Regions from separate parts of the Paenibacillus sp. T2-29 genome, predicted to be linked through region 3. Evidence: riboswitches for the same ligand, from Rfam matches in the RefSeq annotation. Region 3 holds a riboswitch; each other region holds the start of a gene.

Region 1 (3,134 bases), on a different contig from region 3:
ATCACCAGCTTGCCTACAACTGACAAATCAGGTGTAAGCCCCATAGACAGCCCTACTGTACCAAATGCAGACACTGTCTCGAACAAGATCATTAGAAAATGATGATCTTCGGTTGCCGACAGAATCATCGTCACCCCAATCACGAACAGCAGCCCCAGCAAGGTAATGGTCAAAGCCTTATAAATTCGTGCCTGCGCAAGTCGGTACCTGAACAGCACAATATCTTCCCGTCCCCGCAGCATCGAAAACACCGCTCCAATGAGCAGGGCAAATGTAGTGGTCTTAATCCCGCCCCCAGTGGAGCCAGGCGAAGCTCCAATAAACATGAGTATGATGATAAAAAACTGCGTAGCCTGCCGCAAGCCTGCAATGTCCAGCGTGTTGGCACCTGCGGTACGTGGAGTAACGGACTGGAATAAAGAACCCAGCAGTTTACCACCCCAATCAAGCGAGCCAAGCGTCTTTGGATTCGTAAACTCAAATACAAAAATGACGAGCGTCCCGACGACAATCAGAGCAGCTGTCATGCTGAGTACCACCTTGGTATGCAAGGATAGTCTCTTACGCTTACGATAATCTGCCAGGTCTGACATCACTACAAAACCAATACCACCCGAAATAATGAGAAACATGGCTGTAAAATTAACAATCGGATCATATACATAACCTGTCAGGCTGCGAAATTCACCGAATAAATCAAAACCAGCATTATTAAACATGGAAATGGCATGCCAAATTCCAAAATAAATCGCCCTGCCGACAGGCATATCAAATGACCAGCGAATCGAAAAAATAGCTGCACATACGCCCTCAATCATCAGCGAGTACCATAGCACCTTGCGAATCAATCCAACAATTCCTTCGACAGAGGTCTGATTCATCGCTTCTTGCAAAATAAGGCGCTCCCGCAAGGAAATGCGACGTTTGAACACCAGCGCAATCAAGGTAGCCATGGTCATAAAGCCAAGACCACCGATCTGGATCAGCGCAACGATAACGATTTGACCAAAGGTTGTAAAAAAGAGCCCTGTATCCTTAACGACAAGTCCGGTTACACAGGTCGCGGACGCGGCAGTAAACAAAGCGTCTATAAACGCAAGTGGTTTTCCAGTTGTATTAGAGACGGGCAGCATTAACAATAAACTACCTATTAGAATGATAATGGCAAAGCCTGCAACGAATATCTGCGGTGGAGAAAGCCGAAGCCAGCGTGCATTGGGATTCATCTATTCATCACTTCTCTCCTAATCCTTAAAACTATAAAAACAGTGACTTAATACGGTGTAAGCCCGCTACGCGTTCCATTTATCTTCCGATCGTCGTTGCCCCTGATTTTTTTGATTTTCCAAACCTTAAGTAGCTATAATTAGCATTCCCTGAATACAGGAAGAATGCATGTCAAACACTACTCGGCTCCCTGTGCTATTGGCGAGCAGCAGCGAAGGGGGCAGAATTGTTCTGAAGAAGCGAAGCGTTTGCCTTTATCTCCGGATTTTAACCATTAAAGGGTTTATACAATCAAAAAAAATCCGGGGGTAACAGCAATCGAAGGAATAATCTGAACCCGCAGCGGTCTAACCAATCCAAACACTTTTATACACACAAAAAAAGACACCGGAAAACCGAGTGCCTGACTTGGTTCCTGTCCACAGCCTACGAGGTTAGCTGACGGATTCGGACAGCACAGTATGCCCTATTTACACTTCCGGTCCATCAGGATCGGCTGTAAAATTCACCCCAGTAACATGGTTCCCCCGTTTTCTCATAGAAATTCGGCTTAAATGTATATCATTACCCATATATTTCATAGGCATTGCCTCAAGATTATAATCCTTCTCTATCCAGATCACAAAACCGATTTCGCCGAAAAAACGTGAAATTGGCTTTAATTCGCGAATAGACATCGGTTAATCACAGCTTATCTAATTTTATTAAAACTTTAAAGTGCTTTCACTCTGTTTTCATGAATATCGCTGGTCTGTTGGCGGGAACCTGTGCAGTATGATATCTTTAATGGATGTTCTTATTTACAGATTAAGGAGGAAACTCATGAATCCTATCGGGAAACCGGTCGTGCTCACGGCCAACTTCAAAAAATTAGGCTTGCTGGGCGGGGTTGGCCTGATTTGCTTTTTTATCTTTCAATTGCTTATTCCCTCAATTAGCAATCCAAGTCCGGAATCATTGATGAATGCAAAGGTCATCAGCAAACAAGAAGCGGTCATACACGCCCTGGACTTTGCCCGTTCCGAGCTGGGCTATACGGAATCACAGCCAGAGAAGCCCGTCGTAACCTATCAGGCTGAAACAGATTTGTACGGTTATTTATCCAGAGAAAAATTGGTTCAAGAGTACGATCGTACATGGAAAAAAAATTATCCTTATGAAACCTTTCGGGTTGATTTGCCTGACTCCTCAGCGAAGGGCAAGCTGCAAATCCATGTGGATTTATCCACTGGGAAGGTCGTTAGCTTTAAACGGATCACCTCCAGCACCAATTACACACAGGCTGATGTTTCTACAGATGAACAAGCACGAAGCAGACTTGTACGTGTAGCTGAGGGTGACATGACGCTCGAAGCCAAGGAACAGGCTGCAGCAATATGGATCAAACGCTTTGGCTTTAAGCCATCTGAATTGAAGCTCGCGACCACTGAGGGGGAAGGTGGATTAAAATATACCGTGGACGGAAAGAAAATCGGCGCCTCGGTACTTACGCTGGCTTTTACTTTTGAAGACGGGGATGTTCGCTCGTTTACCCAAAGCTTTTCGGCCCCTTCGTCCTATACCGACTATGTTAAAAAGCAAACATACTGGGCGAATTGGATGACTTATGCGGGTTATGCCCTATTTAGCTTTGTCCTAGGCGTACTTGCCATTGTGTATGCGTCACTCACCCGACGACATACTTCATTTGTGCGCGGTATTATTCTGTCCATTGTATACTTTATTGCTAGTATAGCTGGGACAATGAACATGCTACCTTTATTGCAAGCTGAAGCAGGCAGTAAGGGCATGCTTATATTTCTTATGGTATTCCAGGTTGGTGTTACCTTCTTCATGGCTGTAGCTATCTATTTCTCCTTGGTAGGCGGTGACGGGCTTATGCGTCAGGTTGGACTAAATGCATGGCC
Region 2 (3,134 bases), on a different contig from region 3:
TTCCACCACGATCACTTCCTTGATCATCTTCGTTTCCCTCCACTGCTACACAGCAACATATATTATCTTTCCCTGATTTTGAAAACAAAATAAGAAGAGGATATCCTCTTCTTAGCATGGCATAACTATGTTGTTAATACTATCGTATTGTCCTCAACATACACAACCTGTTTTAGTTGATTTCCGGCTTTACAGGTCCGATAACATATACGGTTTTACCGTGCTTACGACCAAATTGGTTAGCCCGGCTTAAACTCTCATAATACACATCGATTTTGTGGCCTTTAATCGCGCCACCGGTATCCTCCGCACGGCGGAAGCCTACCCCTTCAATATACACCCACCAGCCGATGGGAATTACATTCGGATCGACAGCGATGGTGCGTCCTTCCGTGACACGCGTGCCGGAGGCGGTACGTGTACCAATACCTGGCTCCTGGGCAGAGTACGCCGTCATGGAGACATTTTGTAAAACTTTTTTATAATTAAAATTAATACCTGCTTTACGGACAGCACTGCCCGAACTAACCTTTGTAGCCTTAACCGCATCTTTAGGGCCGATGGAAGCAGCTAGAACGACCGGTTTTTTCTTCGTCCCTACCGCAATTACCTTATCCACACGATTTTGTGCGACTTCCTTGTTGACCAGCTGTTTGGACACCAATTTTCCATCATGGTATACCTTTTGAACATGCTGGACTACCACACCCGATTTGCCACTTTGAATGACTCGATTATCGCCTTTATAGAGACTTGGATCTGCCGTTTTGATGACCTCATAAGGCACTTGTTTTTTCTGTTCGACCTGCTGTTTCTTTACACGGACGATTTTTATGTCCATGTTAGCTGAAACAGAGGCATCCAACGCAGGGTAAACTTTATCCGTTGATGATAATTTATAGCCCGAAGTGCGAATGGCACCCTCTACTGTATTTTCTGTTGTGTACAGCTTTTTCGTCTCATTGCCTGAGGATACTTTAACCTGATTGGCACGTTTAATGACTACGCGATCCCCATCCTGTACTGCCCCGTTTAGCGGCATGGAAATTGTATCATGCGGCTGAAGTGAAATAGAATGCTCATTGAGCAAATCTTGGAGCTTGGATTCCCGGGTTTCTACCGCAGATGCCTTACCATCGATGACAAAAAAGACTTGTTTTTTAGATTGCGTGTACATCAGAATTGAAATCATAATCGTTAGTGTGATTAGAAAAATAGCAACCAAAGCAGCCTGGCGCACATTCTCTTGCTTCCAACGTAATACGTAAGACATGCTGGATGAGCGTGACTCATGGGTCTCCTCTTTTCGGAAAATGCCCATTTCCTCCGTCCTCCTTACATAGCCCGCCGTCTGGAGTAAGACATAGTTGATCGTTGACGTGACTATAACAGATTTTCTACAAGACAAGCCCGTACTGCGACTGTCCTGCACCATGTACCCGTCTTCGCGGCATGCTGTCCTCCCCTGTTTAACCACAGTATGATGACAGATTTTCTTTTATTCACAACAAAAAAAGCCAAAGAAAGAGACTAGAGAGCTCTTTCGTGGCTTCCGACATGTGTGAATATGCGGGAAAACTCATGCACGAGATGGCTTCTCTCTTGTTACGCTTACGGGGTTAGCTGTCGGGTTCGGACGTAGAGAGTCGCCCTAGCTTAGGTCAACCGCTCATGGCGGTCGCCTTCACATTCACCCCGAAGACCCAGAAAGAAATCGAAATACGGCTTCTCTACCTGTTCAATCCCATCCAGGAAATGAATTTCGGTCGAGCCGGCTACTGAAGAGATAATATCTCTTGCACATACGCCGGACGTACTGTAAGCCATATCGGTTCCCCCGTTCCCTGTAAAAGGGACTCAGCGAGACTGGTTCATGAAATGATTTGTTGATGTTTACACTCAACAACAATTCACTGAAAAGATGATATCCTGTTTCCATGCATGTTGTAAAGCAGGTTTCAAGTACATTTTTCAAAATATTCGGTTAAAAAATTGTAATATTCTTGAGTTTCCTGCAACAAAATCATAATTAGCTCCGTCTATCTCTTTATTTTGATTGATTTCTTCGCTTTTTCACTGAATGTCAAATCGTTCCAAGGCATTTTGGGTCGTAATGGATACCAATTCCTCCACCGTAATTCCCTTAATTTGGGCAGCTGCCTCTGCCACCAATCTCACATGTGCCGACTCATTTCGCTTCCCACGAAACGGATGAGGCGTCAAGTAAGGCGCGTCCGTTTCAATAAGCAGACGGTCCAACGGTACCTGGGCCAGCACCTCTTTTGGCTGCTTGGCATTTTTGAACGTTATGGGCCCGCCGAAGGAAAGGTGGAAACCCATATCCAGCACCATTTTAGCTGTCTCCCAACTCCCAGAAAAGGAGTGCATGACTCCGCCAATCTCGCCCGCCTTTTCCTCACGTAAAATCCTCACAATATCTTCATGTGCATCCCGGTTATGGATAACAATTGGCATGTTGAGCTCACGTGCCAGGCCAATTTGATTTCGAAGTACCCGCTGCTGCACATCCTTTGGTGATGTATCCCAATAATAATCCAGACCGATCTCTCCGATCGCTACAACCTTTTTATGACTGCATAACGATGCAATCCATTCTAAATCACCCTCCTGCATTGTAATGGCATCCTGCGGATGCCATCCAACGGCTGCATAAATAAAATCATACGTCTCAGCCAGCTTCATGGTGGATGGAATGGTCTCACGATTAAATCCGATATTGATCATCCGTGTTACTCCTGATTCGACAGCACGTGCTATAACTTCTTCACGGTCTTCGTCAAATTGTGGCGCATCTAGGTGAGTATGAGTGTCGAATAAATCCAAGGTTTTCATCTCCTTTTCTTACTTACATTTCTATATATTTGTCTATTGTTTGACAAAATAATTCCTTATTTCGGCAGGAAGCCTTTCTTTTACCCCGTTCAATTTATTCTGGGGAAAATACATGTGATATTTTCCTCGGTGAATGCCACTTATTGAGCGTACAATTTCTGAAACTTCGGATATTTCCCGCACCTCGCCCTGACGTCCAAGCAGTAAAATCTGGTTGTCCGTTGAACCGCCCTGCCGAAACACATCATAAGGAAGATCTGTCGGAAAATCAATTTCAAGAT
Region 3 (3,134 bases):
TAATGTTGGAGATTCGTATTGGTCATAAAGCTGATTACCGTATTAAAGGCCAATGATGCTTCCATATTACTGTTTCCAACCGGATTGCCTGGGAGTATAGCCTGCAAGCGCAATAGCAGGTAGCTGATCCCCACAAGCACCACATTGGTTGCAATGAAACTCATAGCATACGTGGTCCAACGCATGCTGTCCTGTTTCTTCAAGCCTACAACCTTATAAATCAGCTTTTCCGTTTCACCAAAAATCCGATCCGTCCGATTCGGTTCATTCGAGAATACGTGATACATATAGGTGCCCACCGGCTTTACCAAGAGCAGCAATATGACGATCACAACTCCAATTTGCAGTAGCTCCATCCTCTATTCCTCCTTATAATGCTCCTGCATTTGGAACAACAGACCTGATTCAGAACATCCAATGAGTGCACACGTTTGCGAAAATCTACACCTCTGATGCTTCATTCTTGATCTGCTGTTCCCGCCTGCTCGATCCTATAGTTGACTAGAACTTTTCAGGATTCAGGAGTGCGTAGATTAAATACACGAACACAATAGCCGTGAGTCCTAGCACAACAATCATCCTCTTCGGCCTCCTTTTGAGGTCTGCGCATCACACCAGCGTACAAACAGCAGTATCACTCCATAACTCACAGCCATTATGAGCAGCATGTATAAATCCATCATGTTCATACCCTCCATATCGCTCTTCAGATCGTCATTTCCGATTCCATCATAAAATCATAAACCAGCTATGTTATAAGTGCTTATCCGTTCAGCAGGAAACCCACCTCTCCGTTCAATGTGTAGATCACATGGTCCGCTCCCAATCCCCGATAAATTCCTTGTGGATTACAGCCGTGCGTAATAACATAGATCAATTCTGATGTTAGTGGCCGACATATTTGCAGGAAACGGCAAGTCAGATTCAAGCTGTTTTCGAACAAATACACACTACCAATTTCTTTTTTAGGAAAATTCCATTTTCCCGCTTGCATCGTATTGATGCGCACAATGTGCTCCACACCCATTTTTTTGAGCTGTCGTTCCTCCTGAGTGCTATTTGTGAGAACTGCAAACGCCAATTTTTTAAACATAAGCAATTTCACAAAACTTCTGCCCGCTTCATTCGGTGCAGTGACAATAATTAACCGACCTTCCATCAGTAGCTCCTCTCCCGGTATAAAAAGACAACAAAAAGAAGCCGAAGGAAAAAGGCTTCCTCCGGCTTCATACATTCCATGATAAAATAAACCATGGTTGCACACGGCGGTTTGTTGCCTCTCCCTGTACGCTTACGAGGTTAGCTGTCGGATTCGGACGTGAGAGTCGCCCTATTTACGGCACTTGGCCGGAAAATTCACCCCATGAGACACACACGGCTTGCAAAGCCGTACATACTCGTTGGTTCCCCCGCTTTTGCAACTGCAAAATTCAGCGCTTTAGACAATTCGTTGTTGCTTCATTGGTGTTAATTTGAAATTACGTCTTGAATCATACACCCGTGCAAGGAAGACTGTAAAGCTCAACGGCGGGGCTATAAATCACCCTTTTGAGCATAGGAGATTAAGAATAACGCTTACAAGGCATCTATGCTTCTCGTATCTCTTTAAAACTCTGTATTTCACCCCTTTTTGAAAATGAAAGGCATGTCAATATTGGCGTAGGGTATGGCTTAGTTACTCCTTATTTGCAAAAAGGAAAGAAAATACGCTATATGTGCCAGATAATTACCGATTGAACCCGTTTTTATGAGAAGAAACACCTCAATTAGCTCCATTTGAAGTGCGATTTACCGTTTTGAACAAAAGACGATTTTACAATGGTCCAATGCCCGTATACTCTTCCGGACTTGCAACCCCTTGTTGAGTTGCTTACAATTTAATTGCAGAATATTGAATGAGGAGGGATATCTTGACCGTATATAAATATGATGCACAGACCCTACAAGGGGTACAAATTCCGTTATCCACATACGAAGGGAAAGTTCTACTTATCGTGAATACTGCCAGCAAATGTGGGTTAACCCCCCAGTACAAGGCGCTACAAGAGCTATATGACCAGTATCATGAACAGGGGCTCGAAATTTTGGGATTTCCCAGCAACCAGTTCGCCAAACAAGAGCCGGGTTCCAGCGAGGAGATCTCCGAGTTTTGCCAAATCAATTACGGTGTGACCTTCCCCATGTTCGCCAAGACAGATGTCAACGGTGATCAGGCACATCCTCTATTTCACTACCTGACCCACACCGCTCCAGGAGTATTAGGCTCCAAAGCGATCAAATGGAATTTTACTAAATTCTTAATTACACGAGAAGGTAACGTATTTAAGCGTTATGCGCCGCAAACCATTCCAGATAAGCTTATAGGAGATATTGAGAAGCTTTTGCGGAAAAACTGACATCTTTCTTCATTACAGTTAACGAGCGGTCCGCTGTCCATATGACCGCTTCTGTAACAGAATGATATAACGAAAAATATTTAACGAAAAAAGCACCCCTTCACGTAAAACGTGTCAGGATGCTTTTTCAACTGGGTATTACACATGATGCGGTCGAGAGGACTCGAACCTCCACGGGCATACGCCCACTACCCCCTCAAGATAGCGTGTCTGCCATTCCACCACGACCGCATGTCATAATGTATTGAGGCAACAGATTTATTATACTCTCTCAGCAACAATTTGTAAACAATAATATTATAATTATTTTTAGTGTAACTTTATATAACATATATAAGCAATAAAAATATTTAATTTGACATGAAAGAGCCCAAAGTGTAAATATATATTACATAAATGATTGAATTATTATTGTATAAATAAGATTAGAGTCAAATAAACTGACACAAATATTCACCTCAAGGAGGCGAACCATCCTGCATAAAGGTAACCGATTGCTAAACTACGCATTGTTGTTGGACCCTTCCCTACCCATTGGTGGTTTTACCCGTTTCTACGGACTGGATGAACGTTTCCGTAACGGAAACTTGAACAGTCTACAGGATCTGAAACATTTTATGCGAGACGATTGGTATCCTCAAATTACAACCCTTGACGGCATGGCCATCAAAAGTCTGTATGCAGCCATCCAGCAGAATGACGGTTGGCGGATCGCCCTTATTGATAAAATGCTGTACA
Region 4 (3,134 bases), on a different contig from region 3:
ATTGTAGATATATTTATGAAATATCGTAGTCTTTACGCTACGGGTATTGGCTACACTCTGTTGTTGTCTGCACTCGGAGTATTGTTTGGATTCATTATTGGTCTGATCATATCCTTGCTGCGAATGAGTGGTATACGTATCATTGAGTGGTTAGGTACCACATATGTCGAGATCCTGCGCGGTACACCTATGCTGGTACAGCTCATGATCATTCACTACGGAATTGCTTTGACGCTGGGTATCAATTTTACCCCACTCCAGTCGGGTGTGATCACATTGTCTCTGAATAGCTCGGCATATTTGGCTGAAATTTTCCGTGCGGGTATTCAGGCCGTAGACCGTGGACAGATGGAAGCTGCCCGCTCGCTCGGGATGGGACGAGGCAAAGCAATGCGTCATGTCATTTTACCGCAAGCATTTAAATCTATATTGCCTGCTATTGGTAATGAGTTCATTACGATCATTAAAGAATCATCAATTATTTCGACCATTGGGATGGTGGATATTATGTATCAAGCCCAGGTCATTAAGAATATTACCTACGAAGGCTTGAGTCCGTTCGTAATCGCAGCCGCTATTTATTTTGTAATGACATTCAGCTTATCTAAGCTGTTGGGTTTATGGGAAAGGAAGTTGAGAGCCAGTGATCACCGTTAAACAACTGCGTAAATCATTCGGTAAGAATGAAATTTTAAAAGGCATTGATATAGATATCGCCAAAGGTGAAGTAGTCGTCATTATCGGCCCGAGTGGTTCAGGAAAAAGTACGTTTTTGCGTTGTATGAATCTGTTGGAACAGCCAACAGAAGGGGAAATTTTGTTTGAGGGTGAGCCGATTACGGCCCGTGGTCATAATATTAATGCGACTCGGGAGAAGATGGGGATGGTTTTCCAGCATTTTAATCTGTTTCCGCATAAAACAATACTGCAGAATCTGACGCTTGCACCAACGCAGGTGAAAAAGCAGTCGGGGAAAGAAGCGGAGAAAATTGCGCTGGAGCTCCTGCGGACCGTGGGTCTTGAGGATAAGAAGAATACCTACCCGAACCAGTTATCTGGCGGTCAAAAACAACGTATTGCGATAGCACGTGCTTTGGCCATGCAGCCGCACGTAATGCTGTTCGATGAGCCTACTTCTGCCCTTGACCCTGAAATGGTTGGAGAGGTTCTGGACGTGATGAAGAAGCTCGCTGAGGGCGGCATGACGATGGTGATCGTGACGCATGAAATGGGCTTTGCCCGTGAGGTAGGGGATCGAATCATCTTTATGGACAACGGTCAAATTATAGAACAAGGTACGCCTGAGCAAGTATTCGGTACTCCAAGCCATGACCGTACCCGTGATTTTCTTGCTAAAGTGCTGTAAGAAAATGCTTTTATAAAATATTGACAAAGCCCTTCTCGTGATGATGTTTCACGGAGGGCTTTTCTCTTTTTGTCACTATATCTCCATATTTTCGTAACAGAAAACGGATTCTTGATGACAAAATTGTAACGAGTATAGTATGATATTCAAGGTTACCAACATTTTCATGCAGATAAGGTTACAAAATTGTGATATTATGCAGTAAGCCAAAACTTACCGGGGCAGCAGTAATGATAATAAATACTCAGGTGCTGGGCTCAAACCATGGGAAGTGCGGGGGACGTAACAACGGCAATGATTCCAATGCATCATAAGATGTTGTGGAATATGCCTAGGGGTGAATTGCACAAGCATAGGGCTTCTCCTGAGTCCGAATCCGACAGCTAACTCCGCAGGCATAACAGAGGAGGTACATATCTTGAAATATTTAAAACATATTGGACAAACTATGAAATTTGCGGTGCTTGCTGCAGCTATTGCAGGGCTGGCACAGACAGCTGGAGTAGCAGATGCTGCTTCGCTTCATACTGCCAAAGAAGGCGATACCTTCTTTTTGCTTGCTCAACGTTATGGGGTATCAGTAGATGAGTTGACGAAGGCTAACCCGGATATTGCGTCCAACAACATATATGCAGGTCTGCAAATTAAAGTGCCAGACGAAAAAAGTGTAAAGGCGGCTTCGGATTCGAAGCCACAGCTTCTTACAGAGAAAGCACCAGCGAATGAGAAGCCAACAATTGAAGCATGGGGCAAAACATTCAATTACAGTAAAGTAGTTGATGTTAAAGCTACAGCATATTCTGCCGCAGCTGATGAAAATGGCAAATGGGGTGCGGTCGATTATTACGGCAATCCACTTAAGCTAGGTACAATTGCGGTAGACCCGAAAGTCATTCCTATGGGAACAAAGGTGCTAGTTACAGGTTATTCCCATCCCGGCTTGCCAGACCGTTCTTTTGTGGCCGTTGCCCGTGATCAGGGCAGTGCTATTACCGGAAAGCGGATTGATATCTTTATCCCTGGCAATAAATCATTCGTGAATGACTTTGGCTTCCAGAATGTGAAACTGTACGTCATTGATAAATAGCATTGTGCTTAGTATGATTTAATTAAACATAATATATGTTATGTAAACTTGATCTATCATACAACATATAACTGGGACGACTTTTTATTAGGCCCAGTCGTTTATCGCTAAAAAAGGCTGTCTTACAAGCAGAAGTATTCTGCTCGTTAAGGCAGCCTTTTTACGTTGTTGGTATATTTGAAGCTTAGACATGCTGTTATTTTCGTTCCGATGTGTGAAGTAGCCGGGGGACAGTGACAAATTTGTAGCCCTTAGCTTTTAGAGAGTGGATTAGACCCGGCAAAGCTTGGACAGTGCCTTGCAAGTTGGAACTTTGACCTCCACCTGCATGCATTAAAATAATGGAGCCAGGTCCGGTAGCCGGGATCACGTTGCGCTGAATTTGTGTTTTGCTTAATCCCTTCCAGTCTAGAGAGTCCACATTCCAATTGACGATCATGTACCCATGACGACGTGCCCATTGGATTTGAGGCTCTGTGATTTCACCATAGGGTGGTCGTATCAATCTGGGCCGAAAACCTATGCTGGCTTCTAAAATGCGTTCTGTTTTTGTAATCTGGTGGCGAAAACGTTCTGGTGTGGCCTTCCTGAAATCCGGATGAGTATAGGAATGGTTTCCTATAGAATGACCCTCGCGGATGATGCGGCGTATGATCCCCGGATGCTTTTCCGCACGGTGAC

Evidence for each region. Region 3 has a riboswitch for cyclic di-AMP ahead of ACU1JV_RS07035 (hypothetical protein). Riboswitches for the same ligand answer to the same signal wherever they lie in the genome.
Region 1: it holds a riboswitch for cyclic di-AMP, as region 3 does, so the genes downstream of both, ACU1JV_RS17780 (TrkH family potassium uptake protein) here and ACU1JV_RS07035 (hypothetical protein) in region 3, are expected to answer to the same signal.
Region 2: it holds a riboswitch for cyclic di-AMP, as region 3 does, so the genes downstream of both, ACU1JV_RS27480 (G5 domain-containing protein) here and ACU1JV_RS07035 (hypothetical protein) in region 3, are expected to answer to the same signal.
Region 4: it holds a riboswitch for cyclic di-AMP, as region 3 does, so the genes downstream of both, ACU1JV_RS16025 (3D domain-containing protein) here and ACU1JV_RS07035 (hypothetical protein) in region 3, are expected to answer to the same signal.

What each region holds. Positions count from the first base shown of each region.
Region 1 is NZ_JBREVE010000006.1:129,994-133,127, reverse strand. It holds gene ACU1JV_RS17780 (TrkH family potassium uptake protein) at 1-1,226, opposite strand, end outside; cyclic di-AMP (ydaO/yuaA leader) riboswitch at 1,636-1,788, opposite strand; gene ACU1JV_RS17775 (CPBP family intramembrane glutamic endopeptidase) at 2,050-3,134, shown strand, end outside.
Region 2 is NZ_JBREVE010000018.1:81,273-84,406, forward strand. It holds gene rnmV (ribonuclease M5) at 1-27, opposite strand, end outside; gene ACU1JV_RS27480 (G5 domain-containing protein) at 173-1,321, opposite strand; cyclic di-AMP (ydaO/yuaA leader) riboswitch at 1,593-1,873, opposite strand; gene ACU1JV_RS27485 (TatD family hydrolase) at 2,074-2,844, opposite strand; gene ACU1JV_RS27490 (HD domain-containing protein) at 2,887-3,134, opposite strand, start outside.
Region 3 is NZ_JBREVE010000002.1:286,907-290,040, forward strand. It holds gene kdpA (potassium-transporting ATPase subunit KdpA) at 1-356, opposite strand, end outside; gene kdpF (K(+)-transporting ATPase subunit F) at 502-579, opposite strand; gene ACU1JV_RS07035 (hypothetical protein) at 764-1,159, opposite strand; cyclic di-AMP (ydaO/yuaA leader) riboswitch at 1,273-1,446, opposite strand; gene ACU1JV_RS07040 (glutathione peroxidase) at 1,911-2,396, shown strand; tRNA gene ACU1JV_RS07045 (tRNA-Leu) at 2,545-2,627, opposite strand; gene ACU1JV_RS07050 (urease accessory protein UreF) at 2,891-3,134, shown strand, end outside.
Region 4 is NZ_JBREVE010000005.1:156,447-159,580, forward strand. It holds gene ACU1JV_RS16015 (ABC transporter substrate-binding protein/permease) at 1-657, shown strand, start outside; gene ACU1JV_RS16020 (amino acid ABC transporter ATP-binding protein) at 644-1,366, shown strand; cyclic di-AMP (ydaO/yuaA leader) riboswitch at 1,611-1,779, shown strand; gene ACU1JV_RS16025 (3D domain-containing protein) at 1,785-2,453, shown strand; gene ACU1JV_RS16030 (polysaccharide deacetylase family protein) at 2,650-3,134, opposite strand, start outside.